DNA from 4 places in the Thauera sp. AutoDN2 genome. Region 4 is predicted to be linked to each of the others. Evidence: predicted binding sites of a transcription regulator. Region 4 holds the regulator's gene; each other region holds the start of a gene.
The links. Region 4 encodes sigma-54, which starts transcription at its own class of promoters, with help from an activator protein. Its sites were predicted from a motif close to TGGCACGCTTNCTGCTNA; they were not measured.
Positions count from the first base shown of each region.

Region 1: the regulator sigma-54 is predicted to act here: its motif matches at 1,825-1,842, upstream of cydP (cytochrome oxidase putative small subunit CydP).
Region 2: the regulator sigma-54 is predicted to act here: its motif matches at 950-967, upstream of nirB (nitrite reductase large subunit NirB).
Region 3: the regulator sigma-54 is predicted to act here: its motif matches at 1,781-1,798, upstream of ACPT9U_RS00690 (bactofilin family protein).

Region 1 covers NZ_JBNCAR010000020.1:51,755-54,912, forward strand. The annotation lists gene cydB (cytochrome d ubiquinol oxidase subunit II) at 1-30, opposite strand, end outside; gene ACPT9U_RS11820 (cytochrome ubiquinol oxidase subunit I) at 46-1,608, opposite strand; gene cydP (cytochrome oxidase putative small subunit CydP) at 1,598-1,795, opposite strand; gene ACPT9U_RS11830 (sigma-54 interaction domain-containing protein) at 1,967-3,158, shown strand, end outside.
Region 2 covers NZ_JBNCAR010000002.1:238,966-242,123, reverse strand. The annotation lists gene ACPT9U_RS02465 (nitrate- and nitrite sensing domain-containing protein) at 1-712, shown strand, start outside; gene nirB (nitrite reductase large subunit NirB) at 1,134-3,158, shown strand, end outside.
Region 3 covers NZ_JBNCAR010000001.1:152,682-155,839, reverse strand. The annotation lists gene ACPT9U_RS00700 (hypothetical protein) at 1-41, opposite strand, end outside; gene ACPT9U_RS00695 (ATP-binding protein) at 34-1,440, opposite strand; gene ACPT9U_RS00690 (bactofilin family protein) at 1,850-2,482, shown strand; gene ACPT9U_RS00685 (lytic transglycosylase domain-containing protein) at 2,491-3,153, opposite strand.
Region 4 covers NZ_JBNCAR010000004.1:174,386-177,543, forward strand. The annotation lists gene ptsN (PTS IIA-like nitrogen regulatory protein PtsN) at 1-33, opposite strand, end outside; gene hpf (ribosome hibernation-promoting factor, HPF/YfiA family) at 174-497, opposite strand; gene ACPT9U_RS04395 (RNA polymerase factor sigma-54) at 515-1,972, opposite strand; gene lptB (LPS export ABC transporter ATP-binding protein) at 1,994-2,716, opposite strand; gene recX (recombination regulator RecX) at 2,703-3,152, opposite strand.

The sequences.
Region 1 (3,158 bases), on a different contig from region 4:
GAGTTTCAGTGTCGGGTAGTCGAAGATCATGATGTCCGCTCCGGATCAGGCGTGGGCGTGGTGGGTTTCGTTCATGTAGCGGCCGGTGCCCAGGCTGCCCGGGCCCTGGCGGGCGAACTTCACCATCAGGTACATCTCGACGATCAGCAGCAGGGTATAGAAGCCGACGAAGCCGGCGAGCGAGCCGTAAAGGCTGTTGACCGTCAGCGTCGACACCGACAAATGGGTGGGTAGCACGCCGTAGATGGTCCAGGGCTGGCGGCCGTACTCGGCCACGAACCAGCCCATCTCGCACGAGATCCACGGCATGGGCAGGAACCACAGCGCCCACTTCAGCAGCCACGGCCGCTGGGCGAAATCACCCTTGATCGAGTACCACAGCGCCAGGCCGAATAGCGCCAGCATCGCGAAGCCCAACGCGACCATGATGCGGAAGGTCCAGAACAGCGGCGTCACCTTGGGCAGCGTGTCGCGTGCGGCGCGGTCGATCAGCTCGGGGGTGACGTCGTCCATGGAGGCGACGTATTTCTTGAGCAGAAGGCCGAAGCCGAGGTCGTCCTTGACCTTGTCGAAGGCCTCGCGCAGGGCCGCATCCTGAGGGTTCTTGCGCAGCGCCTCGAGCAGCTTCACCGCCTCCACGCCCACCTTCACACGCTCGCGGTTCAGCGCGTAGATCTGGTTGAGGCCGGGCAGCTCCTTGTCGAGCGAGCGCGTGCCGATCAGGCCCATCACCCACGGAATGTGGAGGGCGAAGTCGTTCTTCATCTCGGCTTCGTTGGGCACGGCGATGACGTTGAAGCTGGCGGGCGCGGGTTCGGTCTCCCACATCGCCTCCATCGCCGCGAGCTTGGTCTGCTGCGCTTCGCCCAGCGCGTAGCCGGACTCGTCGCCGAGCACGATCACCGAGCAGATCGAGGCGAAGCCGAAGGCCGCCGCAATGCGGAACGAGCGCTTGGCGAACTCCACGTCGCGCCCGCGCAGCAGGTACCAGGCCGAGATCGACAGCACGAACATCGCCCCGGTCACGTAGCCCGCCGACACCGTATGCACGAACTTGCCCTGCGCCACCGGGTTGAACACCACCGCCCAGAAATCGGTGAGTTCCATGCGCATCGTCTCGTAGCTGAACTCCGAGCCCACCGGGTTCTGCATCCAGCCATTGGCGATCAGGATCCACAGCGCCGAAAGGTTGGTGCCCACCGCCATCAGGATCGTCACCAGCAGGTGCTGCTGGCGCGACAGGCGGTCCCAGCCGAAGAAGAACAGGCCGATGAAGGTGGATTCGAGGAAGAAGGCCATCAGCCCCTCGATCGCCAGCGGCGCGCCGAAGATGTCGCCCACGTAGTGCGAGTAGTAGGCCCAGTTGGTGCCGAACTGGAACTCTAGCGTGATGCCGGTGGTGACGCCGAGCGCGAAGTTGATGCCGAACAGCTTGCCCCAGAAGCGGGTCATGTCCTTGTAGATCGTCTTGCCGGTCATCACGTAAACGCTTTCCATGATGACCAGCATCCACACCATGCCGATGGTGAGCGGCACGAACAGGAAGTGGTACATCGCCGTGGCGGCGAACTGCAGCCGCGACAGGTCGACGAGTTGCTCACTGACCATGGGTTTCTCCAGATGTCGTGTGTAGTTTTGAGCTTGCAGGGGTGGCAACCTGGGCGGCCATGGCGCCGGGATCGACCGGCACCTTCGCGTCACGGATGAAGGCCCACCACAGTGCGGTGATGAGCATCAGCTTGATGACGATGACCACGGTGATTTCACGCACCAGGCGACGATCGGTGGTGTTCATGAGGGGCTCCGGTTGTCGGTGCGCTCCCTTAATCAAGAGCCGTGCCAGTTCCTGTCATGTTCTGGATTTGATGTAAATCAAGACTTTCCGGTGGGATACACACGTCGGCATTGACGTGTTTTCTGTCACGGTGGCAGACTGGTGGCGTATAAACCGTCATGAGTGGCAGCCATGCAACCCGATTCACGTCCCTTGCCCGAACTCGTATCCTTTCTCGAAACCCTTGCTGAGCCGCACATCCTGTGCGACCGGGACTACCGCATCATTGCCGCCAACGCGGCGTATCGCAGCGCGCTCGGCGATGGGCGCAGCGTGGTCGGGCGGGCGTGCTACGACGTATCGCACCACTACAGCGTGCCGTGTGACCGGGCGGGCGAGTCCTGTCCGCTTGCGCGCAGCCTGCAGTCGGGTCAGCGCGAGCGCGTGCTGCACCTGCACCACACGCCGCGGGGGGAGGAATACGTCAACATCGAGCTCTCGCCGATACGCGACGCCAGCGGAGAGATCGCCTGGTTCATCGAAAAAATGGAGCCCATGCAGGTGGCGCGCGGCGCGACCGAGCATCAGGGCATGATCGGGCGCTCCCCAGCCTTCCAGCACATGCTCGAGCTGATCTCCAGGGTGGCGCCGTCCGATGCGAGCGTGCTGCTGCAGGGCGAATCGGGAACGGGCAAGGAGTTGCTCGCTGCGGCCGTGCATGAGGCCAGCCGGCGTGCCGAAGGGCCTTTCGTTGTGGTGGACTGCTCGGGGCTCCCCGAGACCTTGTTCGAAAGCGAGGTGTTCGGCCATGAGCGCGGTGCCTTCACCGGTGCCACCGCGCGCAAACCCGGGCTGGTCGAGGCGGCCAGTGGCGGCACCCTGTTTCTGGATGAAGTCGGCGACATTCCACTCGGCATGCAGGTGAAGCTGCTGCGCCTGCTCGAGACCGGCACCTACCGCCGTGTCGGTTCGACTGAACTGCGGCGCGCCGACATCCGCCTGGTCTCGGCCACGCATCGCCCGCTCAAGCGCATGATTGCCGAGGGCAGCTTCCGCCAGGATCTCTACTTCCGCATCAACACGTTCCCGATTCGCGTTCCGGCCTTGCGCGAAAGGGAGGGTGACCTCGCTCCGCTGATCGAGGCGCTGCTCGAACGGGTGGCACCCAAGCGCAGGTTGTCGCTGTCACCCGCTGCCATGCGGGTGCTGTGCGACTACCCCTTTCCGGGTAACGTGCGCGAACTGCGCAACGTGCTCGAACGTGCCAGCCTGATGTGCGATGGAGACATCATCGGTCCCGAGCATCTGCCGGAGGAAGTGCTGGACCCGGTGCCTGATGAGGACGACATGTTTGGCGTGGCCGCGATTCCCTCTCCCACCGTGC
Region 2 (3,158 bases), on a different contig from region 4:
CTTCGAGGCCTTTTCTCCGGAGGATGTGCGGACGGCATGGCAGGGTGTGCAGCAGGCGATGCCACTCGTCGAACTGGAGCGCCTGCGCCGCAAGCTGCTTGCAGATGGGCAGGCTGTTGCGGGCGTGCCCGAGCGGGCCCAGGAGTGGTTTGCCTGCTGCTCGCTGCGCCTCGACCGCGTGCGGGAGGTCGAAGTGCTGCTTGGCGCGGCACTGAGGACGGAATGCCTGCGGCGCAGCGAGGCCCTGCAGGCAGATCCGGATGACCCGCAGCGGCTCGCATCTGCGCTGGACGGAATGGAGGGACTGGACGCCGCAGGGGCCACGCCCGGCGTGCGCATGGGTGAAGAAGGGGCGGAGGAAGGACGCGCCGGTGAGTTCGGCGGGCTGAATGGTGGGCTGGAGGGCGGGGCGGGCAGGCCCGCGGTGCCCGATCCGATGGGGCCGCGTCTGGCCGCTTCGATCGTCGACGTACTGCATGCGCAGTCGAGCCGGCTGCAGGCGATGAGTGACGAACTCGCTGCCGTACGTGCGAGCCTGGAGGAGCGCAAGCTCGTCGAGCGCGCGAAGGGAGTGCTGATGCGCCACCAGGGGCTCGCCGAGGATGAGGCCTACCGCCTGCTGCGGCAGACGGCGATGAACCAGGGGCGCCGCATCGTCGAGGTTGCCGAGGCCGCGCTCGCGATGGAGGCATTTCTGCCGGGGCGGAGCTGAGGGCAGCCTGCTGCGTTGCGATGGCTGGGCTCCAGCCGCGGCATTGCGTTGCGGGGCGTGAGCCATGCGCGCCTGGGCTGCTGGCGCGGATTGCACCATCGGCGTGCATCGGGGCTCGACTGCTGCACTGCAGCAGTGCGGTCGAAGACGTTGCGAGGCCGGACGTTCGTGCGAGCTGCAGCGCAGAAACCGGATCTATGCCCCGGATTCCGGGCCTGTGCTGCGGCCTGCCCGGCTTGGCATGTTTGATGCTTTGAAGTGTTCAGCAACCGGCCAAAGGCGGTCGGGCACCCGGCAGCGAGCGCTGCCCAGAAATTTCCAGCTTCAGGACAACGGCGTCCATTCCGCTACGGCCCAAAGGGCTGGGCGGAGTGGGCGCCGTTTCCGTTTCGAACGTACTGGCCTTGTCGCGGAGAAGACCATGAAGAAGATGAAACTCGTCCTTGTCGGCAACGGTATGGCCGGCGTGCGCACGATCGAAGAGCTGATCAAGCTCGCGCCCGACCTCTACGACATCACCGTGTTCGGTGCCGAGCCGCACGGCAACTACAACCGCATCCTGCTCTCGCCGGTGCTGGCAGGCGAGATGACCCTGCCCGAGATCATGCTCAACGATCTCGACTGGTACCGCGACAACGGCATCAAGCTGCATGCGGGCAGCACGGTGACGAAGATCGACCGGGTGAGGCGCAGGGTGGCCGCCGAAGCCAAGGACGGCAGCGTCACCGAGGCCGACTACGATCGGCTGCTGCTCGCTACCGGATCAACGCCCTTCATCCCGCCCATCCCCGGCAACGATCTGCCTGGCGTGCTCGGTTATCGCGACATCGCCGATACCGAGGCGATGATCGAGGCCGCCGGCAAGTACCGCCACGCGGTCGTCATCGGTGCCGGCCTGCTCGGCCTGGAGGCCGCCAATGGGCTGATGCTGCGTGGCATGGACGTGACCGTGGTGCACATCGGTGACTGGATCATGGAGCGCCAGCTCGACAAGGTGGCAGCCGACATGCTGCAGGCCTCGCTCGAAGCCAAGGGCATGAAGTTCCTGCTCGCACGCCAGACCGAGGCGCTGCTGCCGGCGCGCAGCGCCCATGGCGACACCGGCGGCGAGGAGGGTGCCGGGGGTGCCGGGCGCGTGGGTTCGGTGCGCTTCAAGGGCGGCATGGAGATCGCCGCCGACCTGGTGGTGGTCGCTGCAGGCATCCGGCCCAACTACGCGCTCGCCGAGTCGGCCGGCCTGTACTGCGGCAGCGGGCGGGTGCGTGGCATCCATGTCTCCGACACCCTGCAGACCGTCACCGACCCGCGCATCTACGCGGTCGGTGAGTGCGTGGCGCACCGTGGCGTCGCCTACGGCCTGGTGGCGCCGCTGTTCGAGCAAGGCAAGGTGTGCGCCAACCACCTCGCCAACCATGGCATTGGGCGCTACCTCGGCTCGGTGACCTCCACCAAGCTCAAGGTGACTGGCATCGACGTGTTCTCGGCGGGCGACTTCAGTGGCGGCCCGGGCACCGAGGACATCGTGCTGCACGACAAGCTGGGCGGCGTGTACAAGCGGGTGGTGCTCAAGGACGACCGCATCGTCGGCTCGGTGCTGTACGGCGACACCGCCGACGGTTCCTGGTACTTCCAGCTCATGAAGGACCGCCAGAGCGTTCATGAGCTGCGCGGCCAGCTCATGTTCGGCCAGAACCGCTTGGGCGACGCCGGCCACAAGGGCGAGAACCGCGCCGCCAGCATGCCCGACAGCGCCGAGGTGTGCGGCTGCAACGGTGTGTGCAAGGGCACCATCGTCAAGGCGATCAAGGAGAAGGGCCTGTTCTCCCTCGATGAGGTGAAGAAGCACACCAAGGCGGCATCGTCCTGTGGCTCCTGCACCGGGTTGGTCGAGCAGATCCTCGCGTCCACGGTGGGCGGCGCCTACCAGGCGGTGAGTGCGAGCGACAAGCCGGTGTGCGCCTGCACCGAGCATTCGCACAAGGTGGTGCGCGAGGCGATCTACAAGCACCACCTCGTCACCAAGGAGGCGGTGTTCGGCATGCTCAACTGGAAAACGCCCGACGGCTGCGACAAGTGCCGCCCGGCGATCAACTACTACCTGATCTCGTCCTGGCCGCACGAAGCGAAGGACGACCCGCAGTCGCGCTTCATCAACGAGCGCGCCCACGCCAACATCCAGAAGGACGGCACCTACTCGGTGGTGCCGCGGATGTGGGGCGGGGTGACTACGCCGGCGGAGCTGCGCGCCATCGCCGATGCCGCCGAGAAGTACGAGGTGCCCACGGTCAAGGTCACCGGCGGCCAGCGCATCGACCTGCTCGGCATCAGGAAGGAGGACCTGCCTGCGATCTGGGCCGACCTCAACGCCGCTGGCATGGTCTCCGGCCACGCTTATGGCAAGTCGATCCGCACCGTGAAGACCTGCGTCGGCGCCGAGCACTGCCGT
Region 3 (3,158 bases), on a different contig from region 4:
AGGTGGTGGCCGGTGAGGCGGGCACGGTGCTGTTCAGGCATATGGCAGTTCGATTCGGAAATGCGCCCCGCAGGCGCTCGGGAGAGCACGTACCCTGCCCTGGTGGGCCGTGACGAATTCACGCACGATGGCCAGGCCGATCCCGTTGCCCTGGACCGGGGCGGGCGGATTGTGGCGTCCCTGATAGAAGGGTTCGAATACGCGTTCGAGTTCGTCGGGGTCGATCCCCGGGCCTTCGTCCAGACAGTCAACGATGACCCGCTCGCCGTCGCTGCCGGCGAGCAGTTCGATGCGCCCGCCCATTGGGCTGAAGGCGATGGCGTTGGCCAGCAGGTTGGCGAAGGCGATGCGCAGCTTGCCGGCATCGGCGCGCACGGCCGGGGCGTCGCCACGGACATGGATGCTGACCTCCCGGCTCTCGGCAAGCAGGCGCTGTTCGGCGCCGACCTCACGCAGCAGCGGCAGCAGGACGGTGTCACGCAGATCCAGCCTGCGCGCATCGAACTGGCTCGCGTTGTATTGCAGGAGCTGCTCGATACGTGACTGCAGCGCCTGCGTACTGTGTTCCAGAATGCTCGCGACCTCGCGCTGGCGCGCGTCGAGCTCGCCGAGCACGCCGTCGGAGAGCAAGGCGATGCCTTCGCGTAGCGAGGCCAGCGGGGTTTTAAGCTCGTGCGAGACGTGGCGCAGCACCCGGTTGCGGTTCGCTTCCAGTTCGGCGAGGCGCAGGCGCAGCCAGTCGAGGCGTTCGCCGAGCTGGCGCAGGTCGGCCGGGCCGGCGATGCGGATCGGCTCACTGAGCCGGTTCTCGCCGATCGCGCCGATCGCGTGCTCGATACGCACGAGGGGGCGCAGCAACCACCAGGCGCTCGCCGCGGCGAGCAGGGCGGAGACGGTGAGCGCGATGGCAATCTGGAGGATCACGCTGTCGCGGGCCGCGTCCAGGGACTGCAACAGCGCCTGGTTGCGCTGCGCGAGATGTGCGCGCAGCTGCCGGTCCAGTGCTGCGGCCTGTACGGACAGGGCGGTGAAGTCCTCGTCGAGGAGTGGCATGGGGGCGCCGCCCTGTCCGGCGAGGATGGCGCGGTGGATGCGCATCGCGGCCTCACGCCAGGCAGCGAGGGGCCCGGAAGGGCTTCCCGCGCTGGATTCGAGGGTGGCGATCGTGATCTGGGCGTCGTCGAGCGCTACCTGGAAGCGCTCGACGAGCGCGTGGTCACCGAGCACGATGAACTGGCGCGCCGCACGCTCGAGATCGACGCTGCGCTCGGACAGTCTTGCGGTAGCGGCGCTCAGCGTCAGTGCGGTGTGGTTTTCATCATGGATCCGGTGGGCCAGGGCTTCGATGCTCAGCCACCCACTCACCGTGATGGTGCTCAGGATGCCGGCCACCAGCAGGAAGCCAAGCAACAGGATGGCGCGGAAGGACAGGCGTGGCATGGAAGCTGCTCTGCGGAAAACGGTGGGGTTTGCTTGAACGCGCGCCCACTCCACGCTTCGTTCGATTCATGACGATCGAGTGGCGCTGGAGCAGCCGACCCGCGCGAGTCTAGGCCAGGAAACGCCCCGGGCAGAGCGTGCAAATGCAAGCCAACGTAAGCGCCGTGCGGGTGTCGCCTGCGGGCGACATGTGCAAGCGCCGGCGCTTCAGCGGCTTGCGTGTCCACGCAGAATAACTGTCGCCATCGCCCGACAGTTCTTCCCCTGCAGCCTGGATGAGGCTCCGTCCCGCGCCGGACTGCGGTTGCCAAGTGTCTGAGCACAATGCCGATTTCTGCGCAGGCATGGTGTTTGCTAGAAGGGTATGGTCTGTAGCGCCAGGGCTGCAGCCCCGACTCAAGGAGAAATCATGTTCAACAAGCCCAATCTGTTCCACAAAAGCAGCGAAACCGCCTCCAGCCGCAGCAACGGGCGCCCGGTGGGGAGCGGCACCGCTGCCAGTTCAGCGACGGCTTTCGGTGAGCGCCAGTCTTCCGCGGCCACGCCGGAGACCGCCCGCACCAGCCCGCAAACAGGCACCACGGCCGGGCGCGACGACGCCGGCGAGCGGTTGGAGGAAAAGGCGGGTGCGCCTGCCGCAGAGGGCACGGGGGAGAGCCGCCTGATCGTTGGACCGGAGGTAAAGCTCAAGGGCGCCGAGATCCTGGATTGCGACACGCTGGTGGTGGAAGGTCGGGTCGAGGCCACGATGGACAGCCGTGTGCTGCGCATCGCGGAGAAGGGCGCCTACAAGGGTACGGTCGGCATCGACATTGCCGAGATCCACGGCCACTTTGAGGGCGAACTCACGGCGCGCAAGCAACTGCTGATTCACGCCACCGGGCGCGTGAGCGGCAAGATCCGCTACGGCAAGATCCTGATCGAGGAAGGCGGGGAGCTGTCGGGCGATGTGCAGGCGCTGAGCGCCGTCGCCAAGGAGGGGTTGCGCGCGATCGAAGGCAAACCTGCCGAGCCGCGCCCACTCGCCGCCGTGGCGGGCTGAGGCGACACTCATCGAGATCGGGCGGCCTCGTTGGGCGGGGGGCGGACCGCCGCGGCGAGTTGCTGAGGCGTCCAGGTCCAGTGCTTTTCCCAGGCGGTGCGCACGAGGTTGGGGTACTGCGGTTTGCCCAGGCTGCCGTTGTAGCGGCCGAGGGCGCGGAAGAGGTCACCCTTCTCGATGTCGAGGTAGTGGCGCAGGATGGTGCAGCCGTAACGCAGGTTGGTGCGCATGTGAAAGAGGTTGTCGTCCTCGCGGCCGATGACCTTGATCCAGAATGGCATCACCTGCATGTAGCCGCGTGCACCTGCCGACGAGATCGCGTATTTCCGGAAGGCGCTCTCGACCTGGATCAGGCCGAGCACCATCTGCGGGTCCAGCCCGGCACGGGTGGCCTCGTAGTGGATGCTGGTGAGGAGTTCCGTGCGGTAGGCCTCGTCCGGGATGCGCTTCGCCAGCCGGCGTGACATCTCGGCGAGCCATTGCGCGCGCTCGCCGGCATCCGGAATCGGCAGCGTCGGTGCCGCGGCATCGCTGACTGCGGCATACAGCGCGGCGCGTACGCTCGCGGCCATGGGCTCGTACTGCTGCGCCCCGGCGTGTGCGCCGCCGGCCGCCACCGCGAACGCACATGCGGCGGCGAGCTGGCGGAACGGGGCGGGTAAAGGGCGCATGCGGA
Region 4 (3,158 bases):
GGAAAGTGGCAGGAGTTGGGATATCAGGCTCATTCGCAGGTGTGCAAACACGACGCCCCGGTCTTCCAGGTCGCCGGGGCGACTGTCGTTCCGGGGCGGGCGCCGCAGGCGTCGTCAAAACGCGCGCATTATAACCACAACCGCGCCCCGGTCATGGGGCTGTAACGAAAGGCTCAGTCCTCGGGGGTCTGGTGCTTCAGCGACTCGTGGTTGTGCTCGGCCATCTTCTGCTTGTATTTCTGCACCTGGCGGTCGAGCTTGTCGGTCATCGAGTCGATGGCGGCGTACAGGTCGGCATCGTCGCTTTCAACGAAGATGTCCTTGCCGCGCACGTGCAGGGTCACTTCGGCCTTCTGCTTGAGCTTCTCGACGGAGAGGATTACCGCAACGCTGGTGACGTTGTCGAAGTGGCGGATGACGCGATCGAGCTTGGAGGTGACGTAGTCGCGGATGGCCGGGGTAACTTCGACATGATGCCCGGTGATGTTGAGATTCATGGTGACTCCTGTGGTTGTCAGATGGATTTGCGCATGCTGACCGGCGGGATATTGAGGGATTCGCGATACTTGGCGATGGTGCGCCGTGCGACCACGATACCCTGCTGGCCTAGAATCTCGGCAATCTTGGCGTCGGACAGCGGCTTCTTGCTGTCTTCGGCTTCCACCAACTGGCGAATCAGCGCGCGAATCGCCGTGGAAGAGGCCGCCCCACCGGTGTCGGTGGCGACATGACTGCCGAAGAAATACTTGAGCTCGAACACGCCGCGCGGTGTCGCCATGTACTTTTGCGTGGTCACGCGCGAAATGGTCGACTCGTGCAGTTCAAGCTGGTCGGCGATCTCCCGCAGCGTGAGCGGGCGCATGGCCACAGGGCCATGATCGAAGAACTGCCGCTGCTGGTCAACGATGGCCTGGGAAACGCGGAGGATGGTGTCGAAGCGTTGCTGCACGTTGCGGATCAGCCAGCGTGCCTCCTGCAACTGGCCGCCCAGTCCGCCGCCCTGGCCGCGGTTCTGCTGCAGCAGGCTGGCGTACAGGCGGTTGATGCGCAGGCGCGGCATGGCGTCCTGGTTGAGACTGACCGACCAGCGCCCGCGCACCTTGCGTACGACCACGTCGGGCAGCACATAGCGTGTCTCGCTGGTGGAATAGCGCGAGCCGGGGTGCGGGTCGAGGCTGCAGATCAGTGCGTGCGCCGCGCGCAGCGATTCGTCGTCCGAGCCAGTGAGCTTCTTCAGTTTGGCGAAGTTGCGTTCGGCGAGCAGTTCCAGGTGCTTGGTGGCGACCTCGAGGGCGAGTGCTCGCGTCGCGCAGTCGGGCAGTGTGCGCAACTGCAGCGCGAGACATTCCTGCGGCGAGCGCGCGCCGATGCCCGCTGGTTCGAGGTTCTGCACATGGTGCAGGGCAATGCTCAGGTCTTCGAGTTCGATGCCCGATTCGGGCGGCAGCAGTTCGAGTAGTTCCTCAAGCGGCTGGTGCAGATAGCCGTCATCGTCCAGCGCCTCGACGATGAATCGCACCAGCGCGCGGTCGTGATCCGACAGCGGCGACAGGGCGATCTGCTGATCGAGGTGGTCGCGCAGCGAGATGCCGGCGGCCTGAAACTCTTGATAATCGACGTCCTCATCGTCCTCGCTGCGGCTGGAGGCCCCGGTGCCCACGCTGGACCAGTCGATGCCTTCATCCTCGCTGCTGCCCTCTCCGCCTTCATGCTGCAGGGCCTCGCTGCCGGACTCGGCGGGGCCTTCGCCCTGCGGCGCTTCCTGGTGGGATTGTTCGCTGGGCGTGCTTGCGGCGGCGGGCAGGAACTCGCCTTCGCCCTCCTCGCGCTCGAGCATCGGGTTGTCCAGCAGGAAGCGCTCGATCTCCTGATTCAGCTCGATCGTCGATAGCTGCAGCAGCTTGATCGACTGCTGCAGTTGCGGCGTCAGTGTGAGGTGCTGCGAGAGCTTGAGCTGGAGACTGGGCTTCATGGCGTGAGGAGGGGCGCGCAGTCAGAGCCGGAAGTGCTCGCCAAGGTAGACCTGGCGCACCTGCTCGTTCTCGATGATCTCGGTCGGTGCGCCACTGGCGAGCACACGGCCTTCGCTGATGATGTAGGCGCGATCGCAGATACCGAGCGTCTCGCGTACGTTGTGGTCGGTGATCAGCACGCCGATGCCGCGCTCCTTCAGGAAGCGGATGATCTTCTGGATGTCGATGACCGCGATCGGGTCCACGCCGGCGAAGGGTTCGTCGAGCAGGATCAGGCGCGGATCGGTGGCCAGCGCACGGGCGATCTCGCAGCGGCGGCGCTCGCCGCCCGACAGCGAGATCGCGGTGCTGTCGCGCAGGTGGTGGATGCCGAGTTCGATCAGCAGCTCTTCGAGCCGCTCGCTGACATTGCGCTTGTCCAGCCCCTGCAACTCGAGCACCGCCTGGATGTTCTCGGCCACGGTGAGTTTGCGGAAGACGCTCATCTCCTGCGGCAGGTAGGAAAGGCCCAGGCGTGCGCGGGCGTGGATCGGCAGATGGGTCAGATCCTTCCCGTCCAGGGTGATCTGCCCGCCGTCTGCGCGCACGAGGCCGACGATCATGTAGAAGCAGGTGGTCTTGCCTGCGCCGTTGGGTCCGAGCAGGCCGACCACCTCGCCCGAGCCGACCTCGAAGCCAACGTCGTGCACCACGGTGCGCGCCTTGTAGCGCTTTTGCAGTCCTGCGACCTTAAGCAGACTCATCGTGGGGCTCTTTCAGCAGCTTGCGGATCAGTTCGGGTGCAAAACCCCGGGTTTGCAGGAAGCGCGCCTGGCGGGCCCATTCACGGGTCTCGGTGGGCGGCGTGGAAAATCGGCCGCGCAGCACGCTGCGAGCACGGTCGAGCTCCGATTCTACGCACTCCGTCGCGAGCGCAGCGTCGATCAGATCACGGTCGATTCCGCGCAGAGTGAGCTCCCTGCGCAGCCGTGTCTCGCCGAAGCGGGCCGACTTGCTGCGCACGAAGGCTTCGGCATAGCGGCTGTCGGACTGCAGGCCGAGTTCGCCCATGCGCGCGATCACGGCCTGGATCTCGTCGTGCTCGCCATGCGAGGCGAGCTTGCGCGCCAACTCGGCACGCGAGTGGTCGCGGCGGGCGAGGTGGCGAAGCGCGCGCTCGCGCAGGCTCGGCTCGCCCATGTGCGC